2 regions of the Pseudoalteromonas sp. NZS127 genome follow, and region 2 is predicted to be linked to the other one. Evidence: predicted binding sites of a transcription regulator. Region 2 holds the regulator's gene; the other holds the start of a gene.
What was found. Region 2 encodes FliA, which starts transcription of late flagellar genes. Its sites were predicted from a motif close to CTAAAGNTNNNNNNNNNNNNGCCGATA; they were not measured.

Region 1 (9,976 bases), on a different contig from region 2:
TTTACTTTTGAGCAACTATTGGCAATTTACATACCTATAGGCCTGTGTTAATAACTGCTCTACCGTATATTTTGGTATTGGGTTCGCTGCGCTTTAAAAGCACACTGTATTTCGCCCTTGTGCTTTAGCGGCGTACATTTTTTTATCTGCGCGTTGCAAAATATCCATGTTGCCTTCGTCTGATTGCAATAACGTAGCTCCACCTATACTTATAGTGACAAACTCAAACTCTGAGTACTTATGTAAAACACCTAAGCCATATATGTTATTTTTAATTTTTTCAGCAACACAGCGAGCGCCTTCCTCGTTGGTATGGGGTAGCACAACCACAAATTCTTCGCCGCCATAGCGGGCAACAAAATCGCTTGGCCTTTGCAGGCTGTTGGCAATTGTTTGAGCAACTAAGTGTAAAACAACGTCGCCTTCTACGTGTCCATAAATATCGTTGTATTGCTTAAAGTAATCAATATCCATAAGTAATAAAGCATATTCTGTATTCTCTCTTAATGCACTCAATTGTATTTTATTAATATGAGTATCAAAATAACGACGGTTAAATACTTTAGTTAAGTCATCAAGAAACACTTTTTGACTTAATAAGTCATGTTGCAGCTTAATAGTTAAGTGCGCTCTTACTCTTCTGTATAAGGTTTCTGGGTTAATCGGTTTTTGAATAAAGTCTACCGCACCCGCTTCCCAGCAGTCCTCTTCTTGGTTTTCAAAGGAGGTAACAAATATAACGGGAATGTCTTGGGTTTGTGTCGTCGTTTTAAGTTTTAAACAGGTTTCTATACCGCATATGCCATCCATTGAAATATCCAGCAGTACGATATCGGGAGTATTAGATTTACATATTTCAACTGCTTCTTCACCGCTGTTGGCGGTGTTAACAATAAAGTGCTTTGATAATATTTTTTTCAGTACAATTATGCTAAGTAACTGATCATCAACAATGAGAACTTTTGAGGTTTTAAGGCTAAGTTTTAAATCGCTATCGGCATAATTTAATGGCATAAATACTACTGTTTTCTATAATTATCAACTAACACAGTATAATACAGTCTTATGTTATGCAAATGTATTAAAGTTGGGGTTTTAATCAAACTTACAACCAAATATAAAAATGGCGATACAGAGTTGTTGTTAATTGTTTTAGAGAATCACGGCCATAATTTTCAGGGTAATACTGAAAGTAAGCACTGCTTATAAGCTGCTTGTACTTGAATGCTCAAGGTTTAAATCGCGTTTGTATAAACGTACAAACAAAAAATGGGCCAATAGGCCCATTTTAAAAATTACGCAAATTACTTTATAAGCGTCTTATTCGTCGTCATCCAAATCTGGTTGTTGACGTTGAGCTGGGCGCGCTAATATTTCTACATAAAAAGAAGTTAAGCTTTGCTTTTCTATTTCGCTTATATGATTACTAAGCTCTGCAACGTGCACTACTTGTGCATCTTCAGCGGTATTACCAAACTTACAATCAAACGCCCAGTAATCAGCATCGAGTGGTAGAGTTTTGTTACGCTCTCTTTTCAAATATTTTTTCACTTCATGCTTTGCGGCGTCAACCATACGAGGATATTTGATTTTCTCGTGATTTAGCGTGAATATTTTCTTCATTACGTTCCTAATTACCTTGGTTTAATGATAACGGCATTTAATGTCATACCATTTGAGCCTATTATAGCAATTGCATTTAATTTTTGGATGCTTTTTTTATATTAAATCAATTATTAATCCATTAATAAAATAAAGTATCGCTAAAATGCGCTTAAGTGTAGAGAGTTAGCGGCTTTATATTACAGACAAGTAACTTAATAGTTAGAGTGATGGCGCAATCGTTTGCCAAGTTCTATTAATATGATTGGTTATTGCAATATCAAAGCAGTTACAGCGTACGCTTTATAATTAAGCGCTTACTAAATGCAATGGGTGGTGAAGCGCATCATTATTTAGGCTTTCGTAAAAGGCAGCAGCATCGAGTTGCGGGTTAGATAGTTGCGTTTGTGTGTTATTTATACGCCTGCGCACTGCTAATTCACAATTATCACGCACCTGAAGCGGAATATGGCTTACATCATCTCTTATAAACAATGGTTCAGGGTTTAAACAGTGATTTAATTTAATATCGCTCATTCCAGCGCGTTCCCCTGCTTGCATTAATAGTGAGGCGTTAAACTGCCCTATCAAGATATCAAACTTATCTGGCGCTAAAAGTTGCTTTGGACCTGCTCCTATTTGTTTGCGAAGGGTATCTTCGCCAACAGTTGAATCTTCAATTTCTGTTTTTGGTAAATGGAATTGGCTAAAATCGAGTGCATCATGAGATAGCATAGCGAGTAAAAGCGCAAACTCTCCTCGGCGCTTTTCATGCACACTTTTATTGAGTCGAGTGTTGAGCTGACTCTCTGTGATTAACAAATCACCGATTTGCATAGACTTTAGCCGATTGAAGTAAGTAATACCTATTTATCGGCTTTATTTCATTTTTCTTTAGCTTTTTTCTTTACTTAAATACGATGTTTGCTATTATCAGCGCCGTTGCATTGGAGGGGTTCCCGAGCGGCCAAAGGGATCAGACTGTAAATCTGACGGCTCAGCCTTCGCTGGTTCGAATCCAGCTCCCTCCACCACTTTTCTTACCGCTAAGTTAAGTGGGGCCAAATGTAACAAAATTAGTGTGGAGGGGTTCCCGAGCGGCCAAAGGGATCAGACTGTAAATCTGACGGCTCAGCCTTCGCTGGTTCGAATCCAGCTCCCTCCACCACTTTTCTACTTATTTTCTACTTATATAGTTACTACATTCCTTGTTAGTAATCTCCGTGTTTTTTCTTAGTTAAACATTAAAATACCCATTGTAAACTCATACCATATTGTTTTAGCCATAACGTACTTGCTTTATAGTCGGGACAAAATTGTGCTACGCGCTGCCAAAATGCTTTGCTATGATTTAAATGTCGTAAATGCGCCAGCTCATGCACTATTACATAATCAATAATGCTATGCGGTGCACCAATCAATAATAAGTTAAATGTTAACGCCCTTTTACTATTACAACTTCCCCATTTGCGTTTATAAACTGCAATATTTAAATCGTTAGGCAGCGCTTCTTGCATCTGCGTGCAAAAGTCATTAAGTCGCATTTCAATGTATGCGGTTAACTGCTCTTTTAAATACGCCTCTAAAAGTAATTGGTACTTTTGCTGCTGATGCTTAACACGAGCAGAAACGGTAATAAGCAGGCCATCTTGTTGGCGCTCCACTGTAGAGGTATTGCCTTGCTGAAACGTTAAATTAATTGCTTCTGAAAAAACCCAGATCTTTTTGTCCTTAAGTGGATACTGTTTTGTATCAACCAAAGTAAGCTGTTTTTGCAGCTGCGCCTCAACCCATGATTTTTTTTCTAATAACCAGTTATCGAGCACTTTTTTTTGTACGTGATGGGGGGCATATACCGTCACATTTTGATTATGCACTTTAATAGCAACGGTCTTTCGTCGGGTACTTTTTTTTAGTTGGTAGGCAAACAAATTAATCTCTCACACTATACTAGCTAGGGGCTACTTTTCGTCTAATGGTTAGTTAATGCCGTGTTGTTTATTTATAGCTTAATAAGCAATCATAAAATTAACGGTTTATTAATTAATTAATTCTATTAAACTACACGATTAAAATGCCTATTTAGAGCCGCCATGTTATCAGCTTTCTTTATTACTGACCAAGATCCTAGTTTAATTATAAACGGGGTTTACGATCCTCTCTTGGTTTCTCTTTCAGTTTTAATAGTGATATTTGCCGCTTTTTTTACTACAAAGCTCATTGATTTAGCTAAAAAAACTACTTTCCCAAGCTATCAACGTTTAGCTACTGTAACCGCTGCAGCTGTTTTTTCTGCGGGTATTTGGAGCATGCATTTTATTGGTATGTTAGCTTTTTCTTTGTGTACTAACATTAAATATAACCCAACTATTACCTTACTCTCTTTTATACCGGCATTTTTGGCATGCCAATATGCTGTATCTATACTGGTAAAAAGTAATGGTAACTTTAAAGTATTAGCTATTTGCTCAGTATTATTAGGCTCGGGTATTGGCACTATGCATTACAGTGGTATGGCGGCGATGGAGCTTGCGCCTATGCTACGGTATGACCCAGTTATGTTTGGGTTGTCTATTTTAATGGCCGTTGCCCTATCGTTTATAGCTTTATATAGCCGCTTTAATCTTGAAAGAATTTTCCCTCGGTTATCACAGTTACAAATTCGTTCAACCAGCGCCGTTATATTAGGCTTTGCTGTTACTGGTATGCATTATATGGGTATGGCAGCAACCCGTTTTGTAGCAACTTCTCCTCTTATTTACGCAGACGAAAATGCGTCTGCTGGGCTTACATTTGTTGCAATTGCGGTTGCCACTGCAACTGTTGCAATAACCAGCGTGGTTGCTGTAATTAATGGCATGGTACGCTATAAACTGCTACTTGAAGAAAAGTCAGCCGACGAGTCGCGGTTAAACGCCATATTAGAAACAGCAATAGATGGCATTGTGACTATTGATCATCAAGGTATTATTTTAAGCTTTAATGATGCTGCGAGTAAGATTTTAGGTTGGCGAGAACATGAATTACAAGGTAAAAGTGTACAGATTCTTTTAAATGATAATAACGCTCTAAACAATGCGTCATCATCTGGTGATATGACTCTTGATCTAAGCGCTATTATAGGCATAAACCGCGATACTTTTGCTAAACATAAAGATAACCATTTGATCCCTGTGCGCCTTGGTATTGGACAAGTGACGCAAACTGGGCAACCGCCTTTGTATGTTGGCTTTATTACTGACTTAACGCAGCAACGAGCGCTACAAAAAACGGTTGTTGAAAATGAGCAAAAATATCGCTCATTAATGCAAAATATGCCAGGCGTTGCCTTTAGATGTAAATTCGATACTAACTACACCATGCTATTTGTTAGCCCAAGTATATTGGATTTAACTGGCTATACACCAGATGAATTTATTGAGCAACACATTGAGTTTACAGACCTGATTTTAAAGTCTGATCAACAAATGATTATTACCACGCTCACTAATGCCGTTACCGAAAAGCGTCAATACTCTGTTGAATATAGAATTCGCCATCGCAACGGCGCAACTGTATGGGTATTAGAGAAAGGTAGTTTTGACTTTAATAATACCGATGTTGCACAGTGGATTGATGGTGTACTTGTTGATATTACTGAGCGCAAAGAGTATGAAGCAAAATTAGAGCACGCTAAACTGCAAGCAGAAGAAGCTGCCAATGCTAAGCAATCTTTTATGGCAAATATGAGCCATGAAATACGCACCCCTATGAATGCAATTATTGGCTTTAGCGATCTGCTAATGGATACACCGCTAAGTAAAGAGCAGCAAAAGCACCTTGTTACGGTTAATAGCGCAGCACGCTCTTTGCTGCGGCTGCTTAATGAGATTCTCGACTCTGCAAAGTTAGAACGAGGAAAGCTAACCATTGAGCCTGTGCATTTTAATTTAAAGCCCGTTATCGACAGTATTATTTCAACTTTTTGGTTAGAAGCTAAAAAGAAAAACCTTAATTTAACGCTTAATATTAATAAATCAGTTAGCACCGCATACTACGGTGATCCCGACCGCCTTAGGCAAATACTTACAAACCTTATTGGTAACGCTATTAAATTTACTGAGCAAGGCGCTGTTACTGTTACCGTAAGTACCACACAAAATAATCACCTATTTTTTGAAGTACAAGATACAGGCATTGGTATTGCTAAAGATCGTATTAAAGCGGTTTTTCAGCCTTTTGTGCAAGCCGATGGCACGACCACACGTCGATTTGGTGGCACAGGTTTAGGCACAACAATAAGTAAACAATTAGTAGAGCTTATGCATGGCTCAATTGATTTAGTGAGTGAAGTTGATAAAGGCAGCTGCTTTTACTTCTCATTACCTTTTACTGTTGGTGATGAAAATAAAATAGATTATTTTGAAGGCCTACATACCGAACTACCTCCGCTTAGAATATTAGTGGTTGATGATATAGAACAAAATACAGAGCTACTTTCTATATTACTTTCGCGAGATCAACACACAGTAACCACTGCAAGTAATGGCTTAAAAGCCATTGAGGCGTTTAATCAACAAGACTTTGATGTCATTTTAATGGACATTCACATGCCTGAATGTGACGGTATTGAGGCCACCATTAAAATTCGTGCATTGGAGCAACTAAAACAAATAAAATTTACGCCTATTATTGCCTTAACAGCCAGCGTGTTACAGCAAGATAAACTAACCGCTAAAAATGCAGGCATGAATGGGTTTGCTAATAAGCCGGTTGATATCAACCAACTGAATCAAGAAATAGCACTGGTGCTTGGACTTGGCTTAGCAAAAGAAACATTAATTGCGCAAACCGACCCCGATGCCAAGCACATAGATTTTGAAAAAGGGTTAGCTTTGTGGGGCTCTAAATGTAAACAGCTTACCGAAATTACTAAATTTGTTAATACCAACGAAAAGCAATTTATAAGCTTATTTAAGCTGCAACTAAGCGATATTAAAAGTGTTTATACGCTTATTCACACTTTAAAAGGCGTGGCTGGTAATTTAGGGTTATTAACCTTAATGACACTGTTAACGCGTTTAGAGAACGCTGACGATGAAGCTGCGCTAACCAGCGTTTTGGCAGATATAAAAACTGAATTGGCGCTTATCGGCCAATTATTAGCAAGCACTATATGTAAAGAGCCCGCCAAACTTATCGACAATGCTGAGCCGTTATCAACAGCTGAGCTAATAGAAATTTGCCAAGAACTCTATGCTGATGCACAAAATGCCGAACTTAATGATGATCTTCTCGATCAGTTACAACGTAAATGTATAGCATCAGTACAAGTAGATATAGATGAAATAGCCAGTGCCTTTGATGAATTCGACTTTGATAACGCGCAAGTTAAATTAGCAAATTTACTTAAAAAGTTAACCCTAAAGGAGAATTAATTAATGGATTTTATTCTAGATAAGCCCCGCATATTAATTGTTGACGACGAGCCTGCAAACTTAAAAGTAATGCGCGAGGTGCTTGGTAATCAATATAGAATGTCGTTTGCTAAATCGGGCGCTGCCGCTATAGCATTACTTGAAAAAGAACTACCAAAGCTAATTTTACTCGATATTATGATGCCTGATATGAATGGCTTTGAAGTATGCCAAATTGTTAAAGCTAACCCTGCAACATCGCATATCCCTATTATTTTTGTTACTGCGCTAAGTGATGAAAGTGATGAATTTAAAGGTTTTGAACTAGGCGCTGTAGACTATATAACCAAACCCATTAGCCCTGCTATTGTACGGGCACGTGTTAAAACTCACCTGTCGTTAGTGCAAGCTGAGCAGCTAAAACAAGCTCATGTCGATTTAGTACAGCGTTTAGGTCGTGCTGCAGAATATAAAGACACCGATACCGGTGAGCATATTATACGTATGAGTCAATACAGCAAAGTACTTGCATTGGCGCTGGGTATGGATGAGCAACACGCCGAATTATTACGCCAAGCAGCCCCTATGCACGATGTAGGTAAAATAGGTATTCCGGATGCCATTTTGCTAAAACCCGGAAAGTTAACTGCCGATGAGTTTACCCACATGAAAGAGCACGCTTTAATTGGTGCACAAATTTTAGCAAATTCATCATCGCCACTATTACAACTGGCGCATGTGCTGGCAATTGAACATCATGAAAAGTGGGATGGTACTGGCTACCCCAATGGCCTAAAAGGAGAAGCCATATCGCTGGAAGGGCGTATTGTTGCCATTGCCGATGTATTTGATGCACTTACCTCAAAACGCCCCTATAAAGAGCCTTGGAGCATAGAGCAAACTCTAGAACATATGCAACAACAAGCCGGTAAACACTTCGACCCGCAATTGGTTGAGCTATTTATTGGCAAAATTGACGATATTATTGCCATAAAAAATGCTCATCAGGAGCGATTTTAATTTAGCTCTTTTTGGCTGTATGCGAGCCTAATAATACCTGCGGATACACAGTTTTAATCTGCGTATAGTCATGAGAGGTAATTTCATGGCTATTTCCACTGTTATCTTTAAAATAAATTGAAAACGTAACGCCGTGATCAGCTAATACTGTTTTAATATTTAGGTGTTCAAAATGCTCAAGCCATGCAATAAATTGCTCCCCAGTGGCTAAAAAAGCAATGCCTTTACTACGTCCCTGTGCAGTAAATAACGCTAAACGCGTGGTAGCATTTGCATCTTCAAGGGTTAATGGCCCTTTGCCATCTTCATTCCAAAAGGCGAGCGCTTCAACCACACTAAAACCTAAAACACGCTCATACCATTTAACCGCTTGCGCTAAATCATCCACATTTAAATGACAATGATCAATCCCAGCTAGCTTAGGTATACTCACGCTGCTCTCCTATTTCAGACTTTAGTTGCTCTAAAAAGTCATGCATATACTCAGTACGTCTTAGTGCTTCGGCCTTAGCCGAGGGAGTATTCATGCTTTGAGCTATGTGTAATAACTTAATAAAAAAATGATCAAGCGTGTATTTTTTATCATCTGCTTCGCGTTGTAGGCAAAATGGGTCATCCGGGTTATATAGTAATCGACTTATTGAGCCACCTACTTTCATGCAGCGGCTTATACCAATCGCGCCTAGTGCATCCATTCTGTCTGCGTCTTGCACTATTTGTGCTTCTACTGAGTTCACTTTAATATTGGCGCTAAAGCTATGCGCCGCTATTGCATGATGAATTTGAGTAAATAATTGCGCGTCGTAATTAATAGAAGCTAAAAAAGCAATCGCTTTATCGGCGGCCATAGTAGAGGCTTTAGCCCTATCTGGGTGGTTTTTAGCCACGGCTACACAGTCGTGTAACCATGCAGCCGGGAGCACTACCTTCATATTAGCTTGCTCTGCATCGCACAATTTAATAGCAACCCGAACTACGCGTTCAATATGGGTTATATCATGCGCCACATCGGCATGAATTAGTGTGGTAATAAAGGCTCTGCACTGTAAATTGAGCTGCTGCAGCTCAGGGCTTAACATTATGTCTGTCACAACGTGTTCCAAATACCTAATTAACATATTGAATTAGCCATACTTTACCGCGATTTATGGGCTCCATGCAAAACATTCATTGTATGTTGCCCTTGCCTTGACTAAAATACAGCGCTTATTTATTACTACTGAGAAGCTTTATGACATCTGCCGTTTACCTGCAAGCTGGCCGCGATAAATCATTAAAAAGAAAACACCCTTGGTTATTTTCCAAAGCCATCAAAAAAATTAAAGGTAAACCAGGCCTAGGTGACACAGTTACTATTCACGACAGTGAAGGTAAATTTTTAGCAACAGCAGCTTATAGCCCACATTCACAAATTCGTGCCCGTGTTTGGAGCTTTGACGAAAAAGAAGTTATTGATCAACACTTTTTTGAACGCCGCCTACGTCGTGCACTAGAAGCCCGTAGCCAAGTAATCGAAGAAGGTGGTTTAACTGGCTTTAGACTCTGCGCCGCAGAATCAGATTTTTTACCCGGCGTTACCATAGATAAGTTTGACAACGTATTAGTGTGTCAATTACTTAGCGCGGGTGCTGAGCGTCATAAAGGTGAAATTGTTGGCGCGTTAATGGCTATATTCCCTGGTATGAGCATTTACGAGCGCTCAGATGTAGAAGTGCGTACCAAAGAAGGCCTTGAGCCAATTAAAGGGGCATTATGGGGCAATGAACCAACTGCCCCAGTACTCATTGCAGAAAATGGCTTTAAAATTGAAGTTGATATTATTGATGGCCATAAAACCGGCTTTTATTTAGATCAACGCGATAGCCGCGCTGCACTTGAACGCTTTTCTAAAGACAAAACCGTATTAAACTGCTTTAGCTACACGGGTACATTTTCGTTGTATGCCCTACGTGGCGGCT
Region 2 (9,976 bases):
CAGGTACAGGGGCTATTTCAGTGTAGCGTAATATTTCTTGCACTTGCATTACGTTAACACCGTAAGTTTCGTCTTCTAACTTAAACGTTACCCACTGTAGTATTTCATCATTATTATCTGCATTTTTATTTGCTGACAGTAACTTATCTTGGTTCATGCTGTTTCCCCGTAATGGTCATTACTACTGACGGCTGTCTAGGCCTTTCTCTAATAATGCATTTAAATTATTTACATCTATTAAAGCGCACATTTTTTCTTTAATAACACCGGCAAGCCATGGGCGCTTACTTTGGTTTGTACGCCATTTTACATCTTCTTTACTCAATGTAATGTTATTTATTAGCTTTTCTGCCAATAATCCCCACTGACTGTCGCCTAGTGTAATTAAATACTTGTAGTTAAGTGACGCCTCTAACTTTTCGTCATACTTTTCTGGCATAACCCAACGTGCGGTATCAACCACATTAAGTTTTTCATCTCTATTGAGCATAACGCCTTTAAACCACTTTGGTTTACCAAATAAATGATTTACTTCACTTAATTCATGTATACCGCCTAACGCTTTAAGCGGCACAGCTAGCGTTAATCCTGCCACTTCAAAAAATAAGGCTTGAAACTGCCCGTCAAAATAATCAGCTTGGCTTTGTGCGGCTAATATTTGCTCGGCCGACAGTGTTTGCTCAGCAGAGGTAACTAGAGCTTTGATTTCTTGCGCTATCGGCTTTTTAATAACTTCTGGCACAGCTTGCTCAAATACTGGCGTACTTTGTGTGCTCTGCGCTTCTAAATCTGGGTGTTCAGTTTTTTTATCCGTTACTTGCTCAAGTAATTTTGCAACGGGTTCAAGATTATCTACAGGCTCGTCTTCGCACAATAACGCGCCTAGATATTGAGTCATTACTTTTTCATTAGCAAATAATTGCTTACTCATTGATTAACCTTGTTCTATTAAATAGTCGAGCAATGCCTTGTAGGCATATACCCCGCGAGACCGTGGACAAAATTCACTTGGAACTTGTTGCGCTAAACTGGCGTCTCTAAATTTGGTATCTACCGGAACAACGCCCGGCCATACTTTATCAGTATAAGTATTTTGCAGTGTTTTATATGCCTCTAACGAGGCTTTCGTGCGCTTATCGTACATGGTGGCAATTATAGTATATTCATAGCTTTTAGCTTGAGATGTTTGCATTAACTGCATAGTACGCATCATTCTGTCGAGCCCCTTTAGCGCTAAAAACTCGGTTTGTACCGGCACTAAAATGCGTTCACTCGCAGCTAGCGCATTAACCATTAATACGCCAAGTACTGGGGGGCAATCGAGGATTGCATAGTCGTAATATTCGCTTATTTTTGCAAGCGCTTTTTTTAATATTAATCCCATGCCGGTTTTATTGCCCATACTTCTATCTAGGGTAGCAATAGCCATAGTGGCGGGTAATATATCTAAGTTTTCAATACTAGATGGACATAATGCTTGGAGTATTTCTTCGCTTTGCATGCTAGTTCCGCGTACAAAAATATCGTATACGCTAACCTCTAAATCCTCGGAATCAATGCCAAAGTAATAGGTTAATGAGGCATGAGGATCGGTATCAATCAATAATACGCGCTTACCTTGAGATGCTAAAATACCTGCAAGGCTAACCGCGGTTGTGGTTTTCCCTACTCCACCTTTTTGATTTGCTACAGTCCAAATCTTCACATTGCATCCTAATTACAGTTCATTTCGAGTCGATATACGAATACCGCCATGGGGTAAACGAATTATTTTTATTGTATTATCGTCAGAGGGTAATTCTGCTTCAGGCTCAGGTTTAACGACTACTTGTTGCGGCTCAACGCTTACTACTTCTGCTGTTGGTGGCAACCCATATTTAGATAGGGCAATAACTACTTTGCGATTTTCAGCACGCCCTTGCTTAGTATCGTTAGTGGCAAAAGGAGAATATTGACCATATCCCTCAATCGCCATTCGCGCTGAATTTATACCTAGGCTTTCAAGCTCAACTAAAACGGCTGTTGCACGCGCCACCGACAACTCCCAATTCGAGCGGTACATTTCATTACCTATGGTTTGGTTGTCAGTATAGCCGCGTACTCTAATATAGTTATCTACCGGAGCAATAATATCTTTAATTATTTTAACAACTTGCTTAGCGCGAACTTGCGCTACACTACTGCCACTTGAAAATAGCATGCCAGAACTAAGCTCAATGATCAGCCAATCTTGGCTGAGTTCTAAACTTGCTTCACCATCGCGTATTTCATCTATTAATGACGATTGCAGCTTAGCCAACAAACTATCGAGTGGTTTGCCAAGGTGTTTTTGATCAATATTACTGGTATCGCTTTGTCCGTCCAGCAGCTTTGGCCCGTGTTCTTCTTTTAAAATACTTTCGCCGTAGAGCACCTCTTGCTCTGGGGTTACTCTGTCTGTCAATATTGCGTCGCCATTAACCCCAGTTCCTTGCTGCGAATGTTGACGGGCTGACTTATCAAATACATAACCAATCGAATCGGACAGCACTTGAAATTTCTCTTCTTTGTTAATTGCTATTGCGTACAAAACCACAAAAAAGGCAAACATAATCGTCATATAATCAGCATAAGACACCAGCCAACGTTCTGTGTGTTGACTTTTAGTAGTGGTGTTGCGCAAGCGACGACGTAACATAATAGCTGCTACTCAACCACGACATTTGGGCGGTCAACCCGATAGGCTTCAAGCTTTAATTCAATACTTACTGGGCTTTCGCCTTGGCTTATTGCAATTACGCCCTCGGCAAGCATTTCGTGATAAAGCATTTTTTGCTCAACCCGTTGCTTTAACTTATTAGCCATAGGTAAAAATAATAAATTAGCTAAACCCACGCCATAAATAGTTGCTATAAAGGCAGTGGCAACACCGGCTCCAAGCTTTTGCGGATCTGTAATAAACGACATTGCCTGAATAAGACCAAGCACGGCCCCTAAAATACCTATGGTCGGACTATAACCGCCCATAGCTTCATAAACACGACTTGCCTCTAGCAGACGTTCGCGCTCTAACAGTAAATCTATTTCTAACGTATCGCGCAGTTTTTGATCTGAGCAACCATCAACTAATAATCCAAGCCCTTTTGCAGCATAGGCATCTGGGTGGGTAAGCGCTTCGTTTTCAAGGGCTAAATAACCTTCTTGACGTGCTTTATGTGACCATCCTTTTACTTGCTCTATGGCATCTTCAATATTGTATTTAGGCGATACAAAAACCCAGTGCGTAATTTCTAGCATCTTTTTAAAAGTACTGGCTGATGTTTGTAACATTACAGCACCCAATGTGCCGCCCAGTACAATGATCAACGCAGGTCCGTTAAATAATGCCGATACCACACCGCCCTCTAACGAGTAACCTATTGCAATGGCGCCTAAGCCAATAAGTAAACCTAGTACGGAAAGCTTATCCACAGCCCACCTCTGTCTTTAAACGTATTGCTACTTCATCTAATGGCAAACTTTCGCTCGCTAAACCAGCATTAGCAATTGCTTGTGGCATACCATAAACAACACAACTTTTTTCATCTTGTGCCCAAATGGTTGCCCCTGATTGTTTAAGCATACGAGCGCCTTCACGCCCATCTGCGCCCATACCAGTTAATACTATAGCTAATACATCACCTTGATACGCTTTAGCGGCACTGGCGAAGGTTACATCAACGCTTGGTTTGTAACTAATGCGCTCGCTGTTATCTTCAAAAACTCGTAGTGTTCTACTTGCCCCACGACCATCAATCATCATTTGCTGGCCACCCGGTGCTAAGTAAGCCACACCTGCTTGCAGTCGATCTCCTTGCTGCGCTTCTTTTACCTGAATTTTACACAAACTATTTAAGCGTGCCGCAAAAGCCGGAGTAAACGCAGCAGGCATATGCTGAATTAATAATATAGGGTGCGGAAAGTTAGCAGGAAGCTGAGTTAATATAGTTTGCAGCGCAACAGGTCCACCGGTTGATGTGCCAATTGCAACTAGTTGATAGTGCTTGCCACTCGCGCGCTTTGTTACTATTGCACTGCGACTAGTTACTGGCGAATTATTAAAGCTTCGCTCTGGTTGTACTACTGTTGTTGCTGTTTTATTTGTTTGTGCAAACCTTGCTGCTAATGCGCTTGGCGCTGAAGTAGGTGTAAATAAAGGTTTGTTTATACTGGAGGGTCTAGGGCTAGCAACACGTCTAATACGTTGGCGGCCAATTTCTTTTACTTTGCTTTGCAGCAGCTTAATGGCATCTTCGTTATTGCGAGCAATGTCTTCAAATTTTTTCGGTAAAAAATCCATAGCACCAGCATCAAGTGCATCTAAAGTTGCAGTTGCACCGGAGCGAGTTAACGAAGAAAACATTAAAATTGGCGTCGGGTTACTGGCCATAATTTCTTTTACAGCACTTATACCATCCAACACCGGCATTTCTACATCCATAGTGATCATATCAGGACGTAAACTAGCTGCTTTTTCTACAGCATCTCGGCCATTTACGGCAAAGCCAATTACTTCAATCTCGCTATCTAATTCAAGAATCTCACTCACTCGACGGCGAAAAAAGCTCGAATCATCAACAACTAAAACTTTAACGGCCATTTTGCTCTCTTATTTTTATTGTGTAGACGTATAAAGTATACGTCTACTTTATTATTTACCTGCGTAGTGTTTTAACATACTCGGTACATCTAATATAAGTGCAATACCACCATCCGAAGTAATAGTGGCACCTGCCATTCCAGGCGTACCTTGTAATAAAGCGTCTAACGGCTTAATAACCACTTCTTCTTGACCAATTAACGAATCAACCACAAAGCCAACTTGTTGTGTACCTATTTGCACAATAACCACATGCCCTTGCGCTTTACGGCTTGTACGATCGGCACCTTTCACTAGCCAATGCTCTAAATAAAATAAAGGCACTGCTTTTTTACGAACAATAATAGTTAACTGACCATCAACCACATTCGTTTTAGTAAGGTCTAAGTTAAATATTTCACTTACTCCTGCCAATGGTAGTGCAAATGTTTGCTCACTCACTACCACCATTAAGGTAGGTAAAATAGCCAAAGTTAACGGTACTTTAATTTCAAGTATAGTGCCCACACCTAGTTCTGACTCTATGCTAACCGAGCCATTTAACTGGGTGATTTTAGTTTTAACCACATCCATGCCAACACCACGACCAGAAATATCAGATATTGCTTCTTTGGTAGAAAACCCTGGCGCAAATATCAGATTGTAAGCTTCGGTGTTAGACAAACGGCTTGCTTGCTCTTGATCAAGCACACCTTTTTTAATTGCTATTTGTTTTAGTTTTTCAGCATCCATACCTGCGCCATCATCTTTAATGGTAAGCAAAATATGATCCCCCTGCTGCGAAGCAGAAAGCGTAACGGTACCTGTTCTCGGTTTACCCGCAGCTTCACGATCATCTGGCATTTCTATACCATGATCAACCGAGTTACGTACTAAATGCACTAATGGATCGGCCAGTGCCTCAACTAGGTTTTTATCTAAATCGGTTTCTTCGCCAACCAGCAATAAATTAATATCTTTATTTAAGGTACGTGCTAAGTCGCGAACAACACGCGGAAAACGGCCAAATACTTTTTTGATTGGCTGCATTCGCGTTTTCATTACCGCGCCTTGCAAATCAGCTGTAACAACATCTAAGTTAGATATTGCTTTACTCATAGATTCACTTTCTGAACTGGTGGCTAAACTCACTAAACGATTACGTACTAATACAAGCTCGCCCACCATATTCATAATTTGATCAAGGCGTTTAGTATCAACCCTTACTGTCGTTTCAGCTTGTGCAGGCGGCGCTTTTTTAGCAACTGGCGCAGCGGTATTGGTATTAGCACTTGCTGCTACAACAGCCGCTTGTGGCTGCTTAACTTTATCAACTGCTACTGGTGAGGATTTAACTACAGCTGCTTTAGGAGCCGTAACTTTATTTACAGGTGCAGGTGTTGCCGCGCTTTCTTTAGATTTTGGCGCCGCTCCCTTGCCATGCAGCTCATCTAGTAAAGCTTCAAACTCATCGTCACTTATTTCATCATCGTTAGTGCTAGCAGCCGGACTTTGAGCTGCTTGAGGTTTTGGGGTTTTATTTACCGCACCAAAACTTCCTACTCCGTGAAGCTCATCTAATAAGCTATCAAATTCATCGTCGGTAATATCGCCACTTAAGTCGCTGCTATTACTTAATGACTCTTTTATTGCAGGGCCTTTACCTTTGCCATGAAGTTCGTCAAGTAAGTTTTCGAATTCATCTTCGCTAATTTCATCAATATGCGCATCGTTTGCTGTAGCGTTTGTTGCTGCACTGGGTGCATCAAACAACTCATCAAATGCAAAAGGGTCATCATCTAAATTAGCATCTTGCGTTATTACTGGCGCAATAGTGTCACCACCAAGCTCTTCTTCTGTGGGCGGTAAACCTAATTTATGTAATATTTCGAGTAACTGAGGATCGGCAGGCTCTGGTTGCTCACGATTTTTAATCGTAGCAAACATTTCGTTAATAGTATCAAGTGCTTGAAGTATAACATCCATTAACTCAGAGTTAACTGTTCGCACTTTTTGACGCAGTAAGTCAAACACGTTTTCTGCGCCATGACAGGCATCTACCAGCTCTGACATCGCTAAAAAGCCCGCGCCACCTTTAACAGTGTGAAAGCCTCTAAAAATAGCGTTCAATAATTCAGTATCTTCTGGGTTATTTTCCAGTTCAACTAATTGTTCAGATAAAAGCTCAAGGATTTCTCCAGCTTCAACTAAAAAATCTTGTAATATATCTTCATCGACTTCAAAGCTCATGCAGTTACTCTCCTATTAGAAGCCCAAACTTGATAAAAGATCATCAACTTCGTCTTGATCAGATACAACATCATCACGCGATTCTTTATCAATAATAGGGCCTTCTGGGCCTGCTAATGCTTGTGCGGCAATCGAGTTTTCTGTTTTTTGTTGCTCTTGGTTATCGTTTTCATCTTGTGCTGCAAACGCAGTTAACAGATGAATTAAACTTTCTTCAACTTCGCGTACCAGCTCAATAACACGGCGAATTACTTGTCCGGTTAAATCCTGATAATCTTGAGCCATTAACACATTAGTCATTAATACTTGCAACTCATCGGTTTTAAGATGCGAGCTGTTCATAAATTTATCAATGCTATGACACAATGTTTTAAATTCACCAAGTTCAAGATCGCGGCTCATTAACCGATCCCAGGTTGGCTTGATATGCGAAATATCATCAGCTAACTGCTGGGCTAAAGGCAGGCTCGCTTCAACCGCATCCATGGTTTTGTTGGCGGCGTTTTCTGTCATTTCTATGACATAGTTAAGTCGCTTTTTAGCATCCGGAATGGCATCAGTGGTTAAATCTGTTATGCGGGTGTCAAGCTCAAAACCCTTTAAAGACTCGTGCAACTGGCGCGTTAATTTACCTACTTCTGCAAACAAATATGATTGTTCTTGAGAGGCAGTTTCTAAAATTAACTGATCAGCTTTATGTTGCTCACCGTTTTCTAAAAAAGTGACCAGCTGACGTGCTTGCTCTAAAGTAATCTGAGGCGCAGCAGGTGCTGACATAAGCCTCTCCCCTTATTAACCTAAGCGTTCGAACACTTTTTCTAATTTAGTTTTTAATGTACCCGCAGTAAATGGCTTAACAATATAACCATTAACACCTGCTTGGGCTGCTGCAATAATTTGCTCTTTTTTAGCTTCTGCAGTAACCATTAAAACCGGAAGATGCTTTAATTTGTCATCTGCGCGTATTGCTCTTAACAAGTCAATACCTTGCATGCCCGGCATATTCCAATCTGTTACTACAAAGTCAAATGATTGATTTTGCAACATAGGTAAAGCAGTTGAGCCATCATCTGCTTCTAAAACATTGGTAAACCCTAAATCACGCAATAGGTTTTTAATAATACGTCTCATCGTTGAAAAGTCATCAACAACAAGAATTTTTATGTTTTTATCCAAAACATCCTCCAGTGAGGCCTAAACCTGTATTTACTTACTTCTAATTTATCCAGTCATTGATTTTTGCTTTTAGCTTAATCATCGCCTGACCATGTATCTGACTTACACGCGACTCACTTACATCGAGTATCTGTCCAATTTCTTTTAAATTCATTTCATCGTTATAGTACAACGAAAGCACCATTGCATCTCGCTCTGGTAGGGATTTAATTGCACTTAATAAAGATTCATTAAACCTTTCATTTTTAACATTATTAAAGGGTTTGTCTAGTGCTAAATCGTGCCCAACAGGTGTTATAACATCCTCATCAATACCTAAATCTTCTATTCCCAAGATTTTACTGGAATTAACATCGGTTAAAATATGATGATATTGCTCTAGTGTAATTTCAAGCTTTTGGGCAACTTCACTGTCTGTAGGTTCACGATTCAGGCTGCTTTCTAATGCTGAAATAGCTTCTATAACCTGGCGGCTTTTACGATGTACTGAGCGAGGAGCCCAGTCTCCACGGCGCATTTCATCAAGCATAGCGCCCCGAATACGAATACCCGCAAAGGTTTCAAAACTAGCGCCTTTAGTGGCATCAAAGTTTTTTGACGCCTCTATTAATCCTATCATTCCTGATTGAATTAAATCATCGAGTTGTACACTAGGGGGTAAACGAGCAATTAAATGACATGCTACTTTTTTTACTAATGAAGCATGCTTTTCAACAATCATATTTAAATTTTGTGTTGATTCATATCCCATAGCTCTATTCACCAATGTAGTCATAGTTAGCCGTTAACGAGTTTCTCAATGAAAAATTCTAAATGACCCGAAGGCTGGTTCGGTATTGGCCACTTTGTTATTCTTGTTGCTAATGTTTTAAAGGCAAGTGCAGCTGGAGAACTAGGAAACAGTTCAACAATTACTTTTTGACGACGTGTTGCTTTGCGCATATTTTCATCATAAGGAACGGTTGCAACCAGCTCCATTGATATATCTAAAAATCGGTCTGTAACCTTTGATAGCTTTGCAAATAACTCTTGCCCTTCGCGTAATGAACGCACCATGTTGGCAACAATTTTAAATTTATACACGCCATGTTCGCGGCTTAATACTTTGATCAGTGCATAGGCATCGGTTATTGAGGTAGGCTCGTCACATACCACAACCAAAACATCTTGTGCAGCGCGAGAAAAACTCAGCACCATATCCGATATACCGGCAGCGGTATCAACAACTAATATATCAAAATCAGTATTGAGTTCGCTAAAAGCACGAATAAGCCCAGCATGTTCTGCAGGCGACAACTCAACCATACTTTGTGAACCCGAAGTCGCTGGTACTATTTTTATCCCAGCGGGGCCTTCTACTAGTATTTCATCAAGCTCACATTCGCCAGATAACACATGCGATAAATTACGCTCAACACGTAGTCCAAGCATTACATCACAATTGGCTAAACCCAAATCGGCATCAAGCACTAACACTCTATTGCCTTGCTGACCTAAAGCGATCGCAGTATTTAACGATACATTTGTTTTTCCAACGCCACCTTTACCGCCAGTGACGGCGATAACCTTAACGCCGTTATTATTATTTTTGCTCATTTTACGCAGGCCGCTTGCTTGATCTAATACTGTGTTAATCATACATCTCTACTGTGCTCGACGCCACTGATTGGTGTCGTGAATGTTGTACTTTTGTTCTCTTTAAATATAATTGCTCAGCTTTTTTCACTAGTTTTTCTGCATTTGCAACTCGAATATCTTCAGGTACTCGTTGACCATTAGTAAGATACCCTATTGGCAGGCGATTTTGAATCGCAATACTAATTATCTCGCCTAAACTTAATGATTCGTCGAGTTTAGTGAAAATACAACCGCTTAACTGTACTTTTTTAAAGTGTCTTACGGTTTCTTGTAACACATTTATTTGCGCAGTGGCACTTAATACTAAGTAATTAC

Region 1: I6E78_RS15570 (VC2046/SO_2500 family protein) is a predicted target of FliA. The motif match lies at 2,474-2,500, and genes of this name have one in related genera.

What each region holds. Positions count from the first base shown of each region.
Region 1 is NZ_JADYWN010000021.1:418-10,393, forward strand. Features, by position in the region: gene I6E78_RS15560 (GGDEF domain-containing response regulator) at 94-1,014, opposite strand; gene I6E78_RS15565 (DUF6172 family protein) at 1,321-1,623, opposite strand; gene I6E78_RS15570 (VC2046/SO_2500 family protein) at 1,912-2,439, opposite strand; tRNA gene I6E78_RS15575 (tRNA-Tyr) at 2,552-2,636, shown strand; tRNA gene I6E78_RS15580 (tRNA-Tyr) at 2,686-2,770, shown strand; gene I6E78_RS15585 (M48 family metallopeptidase) at 2,847-3,533, opposite strand; gene I6E78_RS15590 (MHYT domain-containing protein) at 3,696-7,019, shown strand; gene I6E78_RS15595 (response regulator) at 7,023-8,018, shown strand; gene I6E78_RS15600 (VOC family protein) at 8,020-8,451, opposite strand; gene I6E78_RS15605 (HD domain-containing protein) at 8,438-9,097, opposite strand; gene I6E78_RS15610 (class I SAM-dependent methyltransferase) at 9,250-9,976, shown strand, end outside.
Region 2 is NZ_JADYWN010000002.1:300,394-310,369, forward strand. Features, by position in the region: gene I6E78_RS03300 (chemotaxis protein CheW) at 1-157, opposite strand, end outside; gene I6E78_RS03305 (chemotaxis protein CheW) at 182-931, opposite strand; gene I6E78_RS03310 (ParA family protein) at 935-1,705, opposite strand; gene I6E78_RS03315 (flagellar motor protein MotB) at 1,718-2,677, opposite strand; gene I6E78_RS03320 (flagellar motor protein) at 2,686-3,450, opposite strand; gene I6E78_RS03325 (protein-glutamate methylesterase/protein-glutamine glutaminase) at 3,443-4,618, opposite strand; gene I6E78_RS03330 (chemotaxis protein CheA) at 4,670-6,847, opposite strand; gene I6E78_RS03335 (protein phosphatase CheZ) at 6,863-7,624, opposite strand; gene cheY (chemotaxis response regulator CheY) at 7,640-8,023, opposite strand; gene I6E78_RS03345 (RNA polymerase sigma factor FliA) at 8,064-8,774, opposite strand; gene I6E78_RS03350 (MinD/ParA family ATP-binding protein) at 8,801-9,661, opposite strand; gene flhF (flagellar biosynthesis protein FlhF) at 9,654-9,976, opposite strand, start outside.